DNA from 2 places in the Shewanella sp. A32 genome. Region 2 is predicted to be linked to the other one. Evidence: predicted binding sites of a transcription regulator. Region 2 holds the regulator's gene; the other holds the start of a gene.
What was found. Region 2 encodes MetJ, which represses methionine synthesis genes. Its sites were predicted from a motif close to TAGACGTCTAGACGTCTA; they were not measured.
Positions count from the first base shown of each region.

Region 1: msrA (peptide-methionine (S)-S-oxide reductase MsrA) is a predicted target of MetJ. The motif match lies at 2,914-2,931, and genes of this name have one in related genera.

Region 1 covers NZ_JARFTS010000026.1:35,919-42,512, forward strand. Annotated here, with positions in the region: gene PY479_RS15310 (alpha-ketoacid dehydrogenase subunit beta) at 1-429, opposite strand, end outside; gene PY479_RS15315 (thiamine pyrophosphate-dependent dehydrogenase E1 component subunit alpha) at 432-1,610, opposite strand; gene astE (succinylglutamate desuccinylase) at 1,765-2,793, opposite strand; gene msrA (peptide-methionine (S)-S-oxide reductase MsrA) at 2,945-3,424, shown strand; gene pgm (phosphoglucomutase (alpha-D-glucose-1,6-bisphosphate-dependent)) at 3,512-5,164, opposite strand; gene seqA (replication initiation negative regulator SeqA) at 5,201-5,755, opposite strand; gene PY479_RS15340 (alpha/beta fold hydrolase) at 6,048-6,594, shown strand, end outside.
Region 2 covers NZ_JARFTS010000007.1:112,526-119,119, forward strand. Annotated here, with positions in the region: gene PY479_RS07735 (bifunctional aspartate kinase/homoserine dehydrogenase II) at 1-1,292, opposite strand, end outside; gene metB (cystathionine gamma-synthase) at 1,311-2,471, opposite strand; gene metJ (met regulon transcriptional regulator MetJ) at 2,687-3,001, shown strand; gene PY479_RS07750 (sulfite exporter TauE/SafE family protein) at 3,076-3,810, shown strand; gene PY479_RS07755 (conjugal transfer protein TraF) at 3,827-5,026, opposite strand; gene nrfD (NrfD/PsrC family molybdoenzyme membrane anchor subunit) at 5,155-6,093, opposite strand; gene PY479_RS07765 (4Fe-4S dicluster domain-containing protein) at 6,090-6,594, opposite strand, start outside.

The sequences.
Region 1 (6,594 bases), on a different contig from region 2:
ACCGGCAACCTGCGTAAAATACGCTTCTGGCGATTGTGAATGGTAATGACCACCGGCAATACCGCCACCATACGGGGTACGAAATGTCAGTCCGGCCACGTTGAATTGGTTACCACTGCGATAGCGAAACTTGGCGGATTCATTCACGATCTGGTCAAATGCTGGGAAAATGTAATCAGCAAATTGGATTTCGGCTACTGGTGTCATGCCATTAGATGCCAGACCGTTGGCAAAACCGGCGATCCCCTGTTCGGTTAAAGGCGTATCGAAACAGCGATCTTTGCCAAATTTATCCTGCAACCCTGATGTAGCACGGAATACGCCACCAAAATGACCAACGTCTTCACCAAACACCAGCATCTTGTCATCGGCTGTCATTGCCAGCATCAGCGCGTTATTAATGGCTTGCAACATATTCATTTTAGCCATGCTTATAACCTCCCAGAGGTCTTGGGATAAGCTTTGGGATATTTGGCAACATGTGCTTTCAATTCTGCCAGTTGTTTTTTGAGGTTTGTGGTTGGCACGTCGTAAACATCCTCAATCATCTCATCGAGCTTGGGTGATGGTACTTTTTCTGCCACTTTCAGCGCATCTAGCACTTCCTGTCTGTAACGGCTGTGAAGTTCTGTATCATCCTCTTCGGTGAGCCAGCCTTTGTTGATCAGCCACAATTTGAAACGTTTAACCGGATCGTGCTGCTGCCAACGTGCTTCTTCATCTTTAGAACGATAGCCTGACGGATCATCTGAAGAAGAGTGCGCCCCAAGGCGGTATGTCATAGCTTCGATTAATACCGGTTCACTATGTTCTATCGCCCAAGCTCGGGCTTGCTGGGTGGCAGACAAAACCGCCAACATATCATTGCCATCAACCCGAATGGTATGCATGCCATAACCCAAACCGCGACTGGCAATACCATTGCCGGCATATTGCTCTTCGGTAGGGGTAGAAATGGCGTAACCATTGTTTCGACAGAAAAAGATTACCGGCACTTTATGGACAGAAGCCATATTCAAACCGGCGTGGAAATCGCCCTCTGATGCTGCACCCTCACCAAAATAACAGATGGCAACATTGCGTTTTCCCTGCATTTTTAACGAGTAACCGACACCGGATGCCTGGGGGATCTGCGTTGCTAATGGGGATGAAATGGTCTGAAAATGCAGTTGATTACTGCCGTAATGGATCGGCATTTGCCGACCTTTGCCCAGATCTTTTTCATTGCTGAACATCTGGTGCATAAACTGCTCAGTGGTGAACCCACGGTAACGTAATGCTGCATGTTCTCGGTATTGGGCCAGGATGATGTCTTCAGGATCGAGTGCTGCCGCACTGCCAATGACAGCAGCTTCTTCACCAGTACAAGTCATATAAAAACTGATACGTCCCTGACGCTGTGCAGCCAACATGCGTTCATCCAGCGTTCTGATAAATACACAGGCATCAAAAATTTTCCGCGACAGCGCTTCATCAATCTGGGGAAGCACGGCGTTTTCGAAGGTGGTGCCATCTGCTTGCAGTAGTTTCAGGATCGGAATAGTTAGTGAGTCCCGTTCGAGAAATGTTGCACGATGGACAACCTGTTGGGTAAACGTTGCGTTGCTCATGATGTGCTCTTTTATTTTGATTAGGCGGGCTTACTCCCGCCATTGATTTCTATGCTCGTCCAGCACACTAGGGTAACTTTAAGCGGCTGGCAATCTCTGTGATCTGGCTATCATCAACTTTGATTATTATGACGCGTATATCTAGCTTTACATATTACGCAAGCGTGATGGCATCATCGGCGATAACGCACAACGCGGCACGTTGGCCGATCGGTACCTGTGCATTAGGAAAGACTATCGCTTCGCCGGCATATTCTGCCGTTATTGGTTGATTGTTTTCGTAAGCTAACACCTCACCTTTGGCAAACTGAGTAAAATTTGGCAGATCGTTACTGAAGGCAAACGTAAAATCCGCAAAATGCTTGTTTAAAGAACGGCAAACGCGATATAGCACCAGGTTCTCAGGTTGATAGGTCAATGCCGGAAACTCACTCTCAGAAATCACCCGAATCAACATCTCACGGGTGGCGGCGAGCTGAGACAAATCGTTCTGCCCAAAAGGCATCACTTTACCCAGTTCGACCGTAAAGGCTTCAGCCTGATATTTCACAGATGAGGCATAACTGAAGGTGGTTGTGGCTTCATGATGCATTAAAAAAGCATCAACTCCGGCAGCATTTAAAAATGCGAGCTGCTGCTTTAAATGGGGTTTTTCGTGGCGAAACGGACAAATGGCAAATCGTTGATGGTGTGAACGACGAATCGCCGTATGCAGATCATAATGAAATCTTGAACGCCCACCAGACTGAAAGAAGCGTTGGACATAGGATTCTAACTTTGCGGCGCGTTGTCTTTCTTCATTAGTGGCAACACTTGGATTTGCATATTCGCCGTTAAACAACCGATTCAGGTTTTCGGTAACAAAACGCGTCCCCTCAATCATGGCGGGTGGATTGCCGAAAATAAACATCAGCCGTTGTTGCAGCACTATCTTCTGCTGGAGAATATCGTGAATTAATTGGTTACAGAGTTCAATCGGAGCGGTTTCATTTCCATGAATGCCACTTGAGAGCACGATATCTTCAGTCGGCACCGTTTGCAGCGGCGTAAACACCAATACCCCCGTATCCCAAAGTTCTACTCGGGTATGATCAGCTATAGCAGCTTGTTCCTCGGCCATAAATGCAGGGTTAGCAAGGGTCAGTTCCAGAAAATTCGCCTGTTGCAGAAGTTGCTGCAGCACGGTTTACTCCTTATTTAATGAAGCCTTACGTACTGATAGTAACACAGCGACTAATCGCGAGTCGTGATGGCTTATTCTTAAAAGGCTATTGCAAGCTATTGCGTCATAGTAGATAATTTTTAGCCATCTAGACATCTAATAGAGTGTTATAATGGCGATTGCAACTTTTGGCGCTGGCTGCTTCTGGGGCGTCGAATATTTTTTCCGGCAAGTGCCCGGTGTACTCAATGCCACCAGTGGCTACATGGGCGGTGGTGATAAAGCAGTCACCTATGAGCAAGTGAAAAAAGGGACTACCGGTCATGCAGAGGTAGTTCAGGTCGAATATGACGCATCACAAGTCAGTTACGATGAGTTATTGCAGGTCTTCTGGAAAAACCACAACCCTACCAGCCTCAATAAGCAAGGTGCGGATATGGGGACACAGTATCGCAGTGTGGTGTTTTTCCATGATAAAGAACAGAAACAACTGGCAGAAGCCTCCAAATTGGCGCTGATGCGCAGTGGCAAATGGGGCATGCGTCAGATTGTCACCGAAATTGTGCCAGCACAAACCTTCCATAAAGCGGAAGACTATCATCAGGACTACATTCGCAAAAATGACCTGCCCAGTTGCCATATTGAATATTGATTATAAGATCAAATATTAATTGATATCCGGACATAAAAACGCACTCTAATGAGTGCGTTTTATGTTGCGATGGTTGAGCAGCAAGCATTAACCTTTTAACGCCTCTTTTATGATTTGTTGTGCTTCTGCCATTAAGCGATCAAGATGTTGTTCACTGACAAAACTTTCGGCATAAATTTTAAATAATGCTTCAGTGCCGGACGGTCTGGCCGCAAACCAACCATTGGCAGTCGTCACCTTAATACCGCCAATAGCCGCATTATTGCCAGGAGCATGGGTCAGTACCGCGGCTATTTTATCGCCAGCGATAGTGTCTGCGCCCAGTGTATCTGCGTTCAAACTGCCAAACCGAGCTTTTTGTTTGGCATTAATCGGACTGTCAATGCGCCGGTAATAACAGCGACCGAATTCTGCCACTAACTCTTCATAGCGCTCGGCGGGCGTTTTGCCGGTAACCGCTATGATCTCCGCAGCAAGCAACCCTAATATAATGCCGTCTTTGTCGGTACACCACGTAGTGCCATCGCGTTTGAGGAAGGCTGCACCAGCACTCTCTTCACCGCCAAAGGCGAAACTGGCATCTGCCAACCCATCAACGAACCATTTAAAGCCCACGGGAACTTCACATAACTGTCGTTGGTGTGACGCTACGATTTTGTCAATGAGCGCGCTGGATACCAGTGTCTTGCCTATCTTCAATGCTTCAGACCACTGCGGACGATGACTCAGAAGATAGTCGATGGCCACCGCTAGGTAATGGTTGGGATTCATCAAACCACTGCGCGGGCACACAATACCATGGCGGTCGTAGTCCGGATCATTACCAATACACACATCAAATTCATCCTGATGTTTCAGCAACCCAGCCATCGCGTAGGGTGACGAACAATCCATACGGATTTTGCCGTCCTTGTCCAGCGGCATAAAGCCGAACGTCGGATCGACCTTATCGTTTACCAGGGTAATCTTTAAGCCGTAAGTCTTAGCGATATTTTCCCAATAAAAGATACCGGAACCACCTAAAGGATCAACACCGATATTCACCCCAGCTTTGGCGATGGCCTCCATATCAATTACTTCTTCCAACGCGGAAACATAAGGCGTGATCAGATCCTGTTGTTTGACCAACCCAATGGCGACTGCCGTGCCATAGTTAAGCTTTTTCACCCCTTCCAACTGGCACTTGAGATATTCATTCGCGCGTGACTCAATCCAACTGGTGACGGAACCTTCGGCCGGTCCGCCATGTGGCGGATTGTATTTAATGCCACCATCTTGGGGCGGATTGTGCGAAGGAGTGATGATGATACCATCACTCAGGGTCGGATCATCTTTGGCTTTGCCGAGATTTGCTGCCACGATTGCCTGGGAGACAACCGGCGTTGGCGTAAAACTTTCGTTTTGTTGCACTACCACTTGCACATCATTGGCCAGCAATACTTCCAGTGCTGAAATATAAGCGGCCTGCGATAGCGCATGCGTATCCATCCCCAAGAATAACGTGCCATGAATCTGTTGCTGCTGTCGATAATCAACCACTGCTTGGGTAATGGCCCAGATATGATTCTGGTTGAAACTGCTGGCAAACGCCGAGCCTCTGTGGCCAGACGTACCGAAACTCACGCGTTGAGCTGGATTTTCAACATCAGGTATAAGCCGATAATAAAAACTCATCAGCTTGGGAATATTGACCAGATCATGCTGTTGTGCCGGTTTGCCCGCGCGTTCATGAATAGCCACGTTGCTCTCCTTGTCCGATTATCTTTGCTGCTAACTTTAAGCCTGGGGTAACGCTTCATCGGCAATGGTTTTAGCGCGAATAGCTCCACAACCGAGTTTTTGCAGTGCTTCGAGTAAAATCGCGTGCTTCTTGCCAGTGTTATTATTCGTGGTTACCCAATAACCACTATTGCCAATCTCTTTGGGATTGGCAGACTGACTGGCTGCCAGTAAAGCTTCTTTTGATGTCGCAAAATACAGACGGTCGCGCCCCTGTACCTGCAGTACCTTTTCAAACTGTTGCGGCATTTGCTGATAGAGTGCTTCAAGTACAAACAGAAACCGCCCAACGGCACCTTTCTGCGCTTCCAACATACTCGATGCGTAGAGCTGTTCAAAATTGATGACTTCATTAACAGGTGGCAAATTATTGGGAATATATGACGATTCCATGCCTGGATGACTCACGGCTACTGGAGGGACCTCAGTCTCGAGACTCAGCGCATCCAATCCCAACAACCGTCGTAAGATATCTGATGCACTTTCACCGATACGTTCTGTTTTCCCGGCAATAAAGCGATAGAGTTCTTCGTCAACTTCAATGTATTTCATGCCTTTATTCCTGTGACTTATTAAAGATCGTGGCATTTAAGGCCACGATCCACAGCGATCGTATGGTTCAAAAGTATGCCACAATCCCGATTTTGTAACACAGCAAATCGACGAAAAAACGCTGAAATACACATAGTTTTTATAGGGTAAGAATTTTCTGTTTGAAAAGCAGACAACTGTTGTTGTAAAAGTCATCAGCACTTGTATTGATGTGAGCTTTGCCGCAAAATTTTTGCTCCAAGATTAGCTTATTTCGGCAGGTTTTATTGAGTTCGCCGAAATCGGAGAAATAATGTTTTTTACAGAAAGTGGTAGCGGTGTTCCGGTAATTCTTATTCACGGTTTATTTGGTGATGGTGACAACCTCAAAGCGTTAGGACACGATCTGGAATCCAATTACCGGGTGCTCCGCGTAGACTGCCCCAATCATGGCCGCAGTGAACATCTGCCTGATATGAGTTATCCGGCTGTCGCCAAGATGCTGATCGCATTACTTGATCAACTTCAGATTGAAAAGGCACACATAGTGGGCCATTCGATGGGCGGCAAGATTGCAATGGCTACGGCGCTATTGTTTCCAGAGAAGGTTTTATCCGTAGTCGCTGCAGATATCGCCCCTGTGGGCTATTCCAATCGACATGATACCGTGTTTGCCGCGATGAAAAGTTTGCCGCTTGATGCCAATGATCGCCGAGTAGCGCTGCAACATTTATTAGATCACGGTGTTGATGAAGCCACTGCGCAATTTTTGCTGAAAAGTCTGCGGCGCAATGAAAGTGGCTTTGAATGGAAACTGAATTTATCAGGACTTATTGATAACTACCCGTATATCATCGGCT
Region 2 (6,594 bases):
CGATGTACTTTCTGCGTCAATAACGCTACCTGCTGCTGCGGAACTAACGTCACCAGACTCAGACCATCCTGATACAGCGGTCTGGCTTCACGGCTAAGCAATCGGGCGAAGCTACGGCGATAGAGATTGGCGGCGGCGCTGACCAGTGCCACCAACCCAAAGCCAGTATGGGTTTCGACATTACTGATCCCCAACTCATCGGTAAACTGCAGCAATAGCGCCGCCAATTGTTTCCGCGATTCTAAGGTATACGCCAACTCATGTTTTTGTTTACCCAGCGACCAGTGCGCTAAAGGTTGTAACCCTGCGTGTTCCAGTGTATCCAATAAGGCTTCCCACGGTGCCTGCAACTGCAACGTGACGGTAAAGACTTCATCGAGACTCGTCACCACCGGGGCACTGGCAATATCACTTTGTGGAGCCACCAGCGTAAAGTCAGTCTGCGGCGCATAACTGGAACGCACCGCCAAGCTCACCTGCGTGTTATACAGCGGTTGCAGCGTACGAGAATGTAAGACAGGAGACCCCAAACGCGCTAAGCGGTCAGCTTCAGCCAGTGACATCGTTTGCAGCAGTTTGGCATCCTGAATTTTGTTGGGGTCGGCATTAAATACCCCTTCCACGTCAGTCCAGATGGTGACGCGGTCAATATCCGCCAGGCTGGCAATTAATGTTGCGCTGAAATCGGAACCATTGCGCCCCAGTAACAGCATCTCCCCGTGAGGATTGGCGCAGATAAAACCCGTGATCACCAACCGTTCATCTGGATGCGCCTGCAGCATTTTCTGTACCTGAGCCCGAGACTCTTCCATGCGAATTTTCGGCACGGCGGCTTCATCGGCGATCAATAAGCCGCGGGCGTCGATGTTAGAGGCTGCCACCCCAGATTCTCGCAGCAGCGCCGCCATCAATCGGGCAGACCAGCGTTCACCAAAACCAACCACCTGATTGCATTGATATTCGCTACGAATATCCAGCGATAACAAACTCATCAAGGTGGCCCGATCATTCGCCAGCCGTTCCCGCAGCTGACGCGCTTGGGAATTACTCAATAACTGTTCAATCAGGTTTTGCTGGTAACTCATCAAAACCTGTAGTTCTTCCTGCCACAACTTGCCCTGTTCGCGCAGCGATAATAGTTTGTAGAGAAAATTAGTGGTTTTGCCAGCTGCGGATACCACGATCAGGTCATCGGGACGACCATGAGTCAGTAAAATATGCGCCACACGCCGATAACAATCCGGATCCGCGAGACTGCTACCCCCAAACTTATGTAAGTGACTACGCGCCATCAATCAATGCTCCCCAACTCAACAAGCGGCGACCGCTGCCAAACCAGCAGCGATATCGTCCAGCAGATCCTGTGGATCTTCGATCCCCACGGATAAACGAATAAGTGTATCTTTGATGCCGGCTTCAGCACGGGCTGCCGGTTCCATTGCCCGATGTGTCATAGTAGCAGGAACCGCTACCAGACTTTCCACGCCCCCCAAACTTTCTGCAACAGAGAAATAGCGCAAAGCGCCAAGAAAAGCTTCCACTTCGGCATCACTGCCTTTCAGTTCGAAACTGACCATAGCACCAAAGCCAAGTTGCTGTTTCGCCGCAATTTCATGACCCGGATGCGTTTTCAGCCCAGGGTAATACACCTTCTGTACTTGCGCGCTACTTTGCAGCAGATCCACAATTTTAGCGGCATTATTTTGGTGCTGCTGAATACGCAGTGCCAGTGTGCGCAGGCCGCGTAATGTCAGATAACTGTCGAATGCACCGCCGGTCAGCCCCAAGGTGTTAGACCACCAGTGTAGCTGTTCTGCCAGCGCCGCATCTTTTGCAATCACCGCACCACCGACAACGTCACTGTGACCGTTGATATATTTGGTGGTGGAATGCACTACGATATCGGCGCCCAGCAATAACGGTTGCTGTAATGCGGGAGACAGGAAGGTGTTATCCGCCACCAACAGTGCTCCCACGGCATTACAGGCCGCGGCAACACTGGCGATATCGATTACCCGCAGCAAGGGGTTGGAAGGCGTTTCAATCCATACCATCTTTGGCTTACGCGCCAGGGCTTGTTGTAATGCCGCCGCATCGGTCTGGTCGATAATCGCCAGCTTAAACTGGCCTTTTTTAGCTAAATGGGTAAATAACCGATAACAACCGCCATAACAATCATGGGGTACAACCAGCAGATCATCGGGGCTCAATAGACTGGTCACCAGCGTAACCGCCGCCATACCACTAGCGGTAATAACTGCTGGACACCCTTGTTCCAGTTCACCAATCGCATTTCCGAGAATACTGCGAGTTGGGTTACCAGAGCGACTGTAGTCAAACTGCCGCGGAGTTTTATGCCCATCAAAGGCATAATTGGTCGAAAGATAGATGGGCGGAACCACTGCACCATGCTGATTATCGGTTTCAATTCCCTGACGGACGGCGATGGTGGCCATTTTCCGCTCTGTCATTTTCGACTCCTTAAATTCTTTTCAAGAAACACCATAAAGATGTCTGGACGGCTAAATTCTACCAAGTCGCTTGTTGGCGTCAATAGGCATCGAGACGTTTAGACGTCCAAATGTATAGAATTCCATTTTTGTGATACAGTATTATGGCCCGACATTTGACTGTCGGATGTAAGAGTTTAAAATCGGCAGCGAATTAGTGACATAGCAGGTGCAACATGACTGAATGGAACGGCGAATATATCAGCCCTTACGCTGAGCACGGGAAGAAAAACGAACAAGTAAAAAAAATCACTGTGTCTATTCCGCTAAAAGTGCTCAAAGTACTGACGGATGAACGCACCCGGCGTCAGGTGAACAACCTACGTCATGCCACCAACAGCGAATTGCTGTGCGAAGCATTTCTGCATGCTTATACCGGCCAGCCATTACCAAATGATGAAGATCTGTCCAAGGATCGCCCGGACAGTATCCCGGCCGAAGCGAAACAGATGATGGAAGATATGGGTATCGAATGGGAAGAAATGGAGTAAATGCACTGTTTCCATCGCTGCTGTTTTAACCCTTCTCTATACAGCCGGGCAACGCCCGGCACAGTACTTCCGTCATGTGGTCGTTAGTCGATCCGATCACCCTGATTCTGGCATCACTGATCATTTTTCTGGGTGCCATCACCCAAAGTCTGCTGGGCTTCGGACTGGCAGTGGTCTCTACCCCGCTGTTATATATCGTTGATCCAGAGTTGGTGCCGGTACCGGTGATCATCCTCAGTTTTTCTATCGCGCTGCTTACCTTATTACGAGAACGCGGCAATCTGGAACTCGGCGGGCTGCAATACGCCTTAGCCGGCAGAATTCCGGGCAGCTTACTGGGCGTTACTTTACTGCTGGCACCACGTGCGATTCTCGGTTTAATCATTGCGGCCATTGTAGGACTGGCAGTGTGGATGAGCCTGAAAAAGCTTACCGTCGCCGTCAACCGCCGCAGCTTGTTCATCGCCGGGCTGTTTTCAGGTATTTTTGGCACCGTAGCTGGCATTGGCGGCCCACCGATGGCGTTATTGCTGACGGGCCGAGACGCCGGAAAATTTCGGGCGGCACTGTCAGCCTTTTTTATGGCAAGTACCTGTATTACCTTGGCTATTCTGGCAGTATCGGGCCTCATCACAGTACGACATCTACTACTATCGGCATTATTACTACCCGCAGTATTTTTAGGCTTTCTCGCCTCCGGCACCCTTATGGGACGGGTGGACAAACGTCGCACCCGCACGCTGACCCTGACCTTATGTAGCGCCAGTGCCTTGCTGCTGGCGCTAAAATCCCTATGGGCATTAATCTAGTCTGTCGCTACCAAACTCAGAAATGATAGGAGGTCTGCAGCGCACCGCCCACCGCGTTATCGCTGCCGAACATCCCGGTCAAATCCAATCGGAAGAAATTGCCAATCGCAATCCCCGTTCCCACCGAATAGATATCGGTAGTCACATCATTGAGATCCTGACGATAACCTAATCGCAGTGCCAGCCAATCGGTAGCCTTGATTTCGCCGCCTACACGCCAATATTTAGGCCCGTCCAACTCCGCAAATTTCTTGTTGTCGGTCAGATCAATATCCGACGTTAATGTCATTGCACGCCACTCATAGGCAATACCTGCGGTGACTGCGGGCTTAATCTGATAGGTAAGCTGCTGCCCTTCTGACGCCATGGTTTGCAGATCTTGCTTCACTAAATTCCGCCCACTCAGCGCCAATGTCAGACCGGCCGTCGGTTGCATGGCAACACCCACGTCGACGTTAAACCCCGTATCGTCATTACGATAATCGTCACTGTTAAAATCATTGACGTCGAAATTGTTGGCAGATACTGCGTAATTAAAGGTATCTAAACGCTGCAACTTAGGCGTAACACCAATACTGACCGGCATATTGCCGACGGTAAAGCTATGGCTTAAGGCAACGCCCAGATCAGATACTGCACCGGCGATCACACGGCCTTGGGATGACAGATCATCCAGCGAAGGAGGAGTCAGAGGATCGATGGCACTGAGGAGCGCCAGATCAGCATCACTGATCTCTGCCAACGCGAATCCATCCAGATAGGTTTTGGCAACGATAGCCATGGACACTTTACTGCTGCTCGGCAGCACGACAGCAAATCCCAAACCGACACTGGCATAAGCACTGTCACCTTGTAACGACTCCAAGTTTCCTAGCAACAGGTCTCGATAATGGATGATGCCCTCGACATCCCGCTGATTAATGGCGTTATCCAAGCCGTCATAGTTATCCTGTAAGTCGTCAAATTCATCCACCATTTTGTCTTTATCTGCCCCATCCGCCCCGATGGCTGGAAGTAACAGACTCACATCTGCGCTCTGACGATCGGCCAGGCCCAACAATGCCGGATTAATAAATCCGGCAACCATCCGGTCACCGGCAGCGACACCAGCACCACCCATCGCATCAGTTCTGGCTTCAAATACATCTTGCCCTGCCCAGACTGAGCTACAACTTAAAGCCGCACCAACCAGCAATGCCAGCGTTTTGAATTTCATCTTCTATCCCACTCCCCATGATTTTATTTTCTTGTTAAAGATAGCCGTTAACGCACCATTCTTCAGACAAAAGCGCATAAAAAAGCCCTCAAGTTAGCGAGGGCTTTGATTACTTAACGTAATATTTTCTAGCCGAGATAACTTTGGCCAGCATAGAGGATGAAATGACGTAATGCCAAGACCCCGGTCAAACTACAGAGTGCGCCAATCACCATCACGCCTTTACCATGACGTTGCGCGGCGGGCAACAACTGCGATAACAGTGGGATACCGAAACCCACCGCGACCACCAAAGTCCAGAACACCGCCGCCCAGGTGCCGCTAGTCAGCGAGGCCAACGCCATAGCAGCGGCACCACCTTTAAAGTACAGGGCGCTGAACAACATAAACAGGAACAGAATTTCAATCGCTGCCACCGGCAGTTCAAGTCCGTGCATCCGACTGAGATCGTGATCGTGAGAAGTGGTGTTAAACAGCAACAATGCCACAACGGCGTTGGCTGCCGCCCCAGCAGAGATCCCCGACACCAAAAACAATGCCGGTAAAATTGCCGTATTAAGCATCGGGTAGATGTTCATCGCTGAAATCAGGAATCCGGTATAAGCACCGACGACAACCGCCAGGACCAACAACAACACTTCAATGGCCTTTCTAACACCAGCCAAAGCGTCAGCAATCCCTTGCAGCAAACCAACACCGATACTTGCCAATTGCTCGCGAAAGACAACCAGTGCATAAAGGAAGGTCAACGGAATGTAGACCAATAAGGCCAGTACGCCAATGGACATCACTGACGTGAAGTTATAGTTGAGCAGAATCAACCAGAAATGGAATGGCCGGGTCAGGTCAAACACCAGACACAACATGCCCAGACAGATAGCCACCGGAGCAATGAGTGCAGCAGCCTTGAGGACGGGACTCTCCTCGTGGTCACCTTTCACCCAACGCATCGCAATCGCAATCAGCAAACTGCCCGCGGAGAGGCCGGCCAAAAACAGATATACGGCAATCACCCAATGCCATGTCACTGGATTGTACTGTGACATATCACCCCAGATATTGTTCATGCTTCAATCCCCCCTTTACGGCCAGGAATACGATAAATCCTTGGCTGAGTGCCAAGATGGAGTTTTTCTCGGTAGGTAGGTGCACTTAGCAGCAATTTGGCCACGTCGCTCTTAGGGTCGTTGGCATCGCCAAACACTAGCGCGTTCGTTGGACAAATCGTGACACAGGCAGGCTGCTCTCCACGCGCCAATCGGGTATCACTGCAGAAATTACATTTTTCGGCAGTTAGTGAGACCGGATTGATAAACCGCACCTTGTATGGGCAAGCAGCGACACAATACTGGCAACCGATGCAGTTATCGTGATTGATGGTGACAATGCCATCGGCATTAATGTATGCCGCGCCGGTTGGACACACCTTAACGCATGGGGCATTTTCACATTGCTGGCATGACACCCGGTTAAACTTGAAATGTAAGTCGGGTATTTCACCAAAAGGACCTTCTACGCGTACTTGCAGACGAGTCACGCCTTCCGGTACCTGATTTTCACTACGGCAG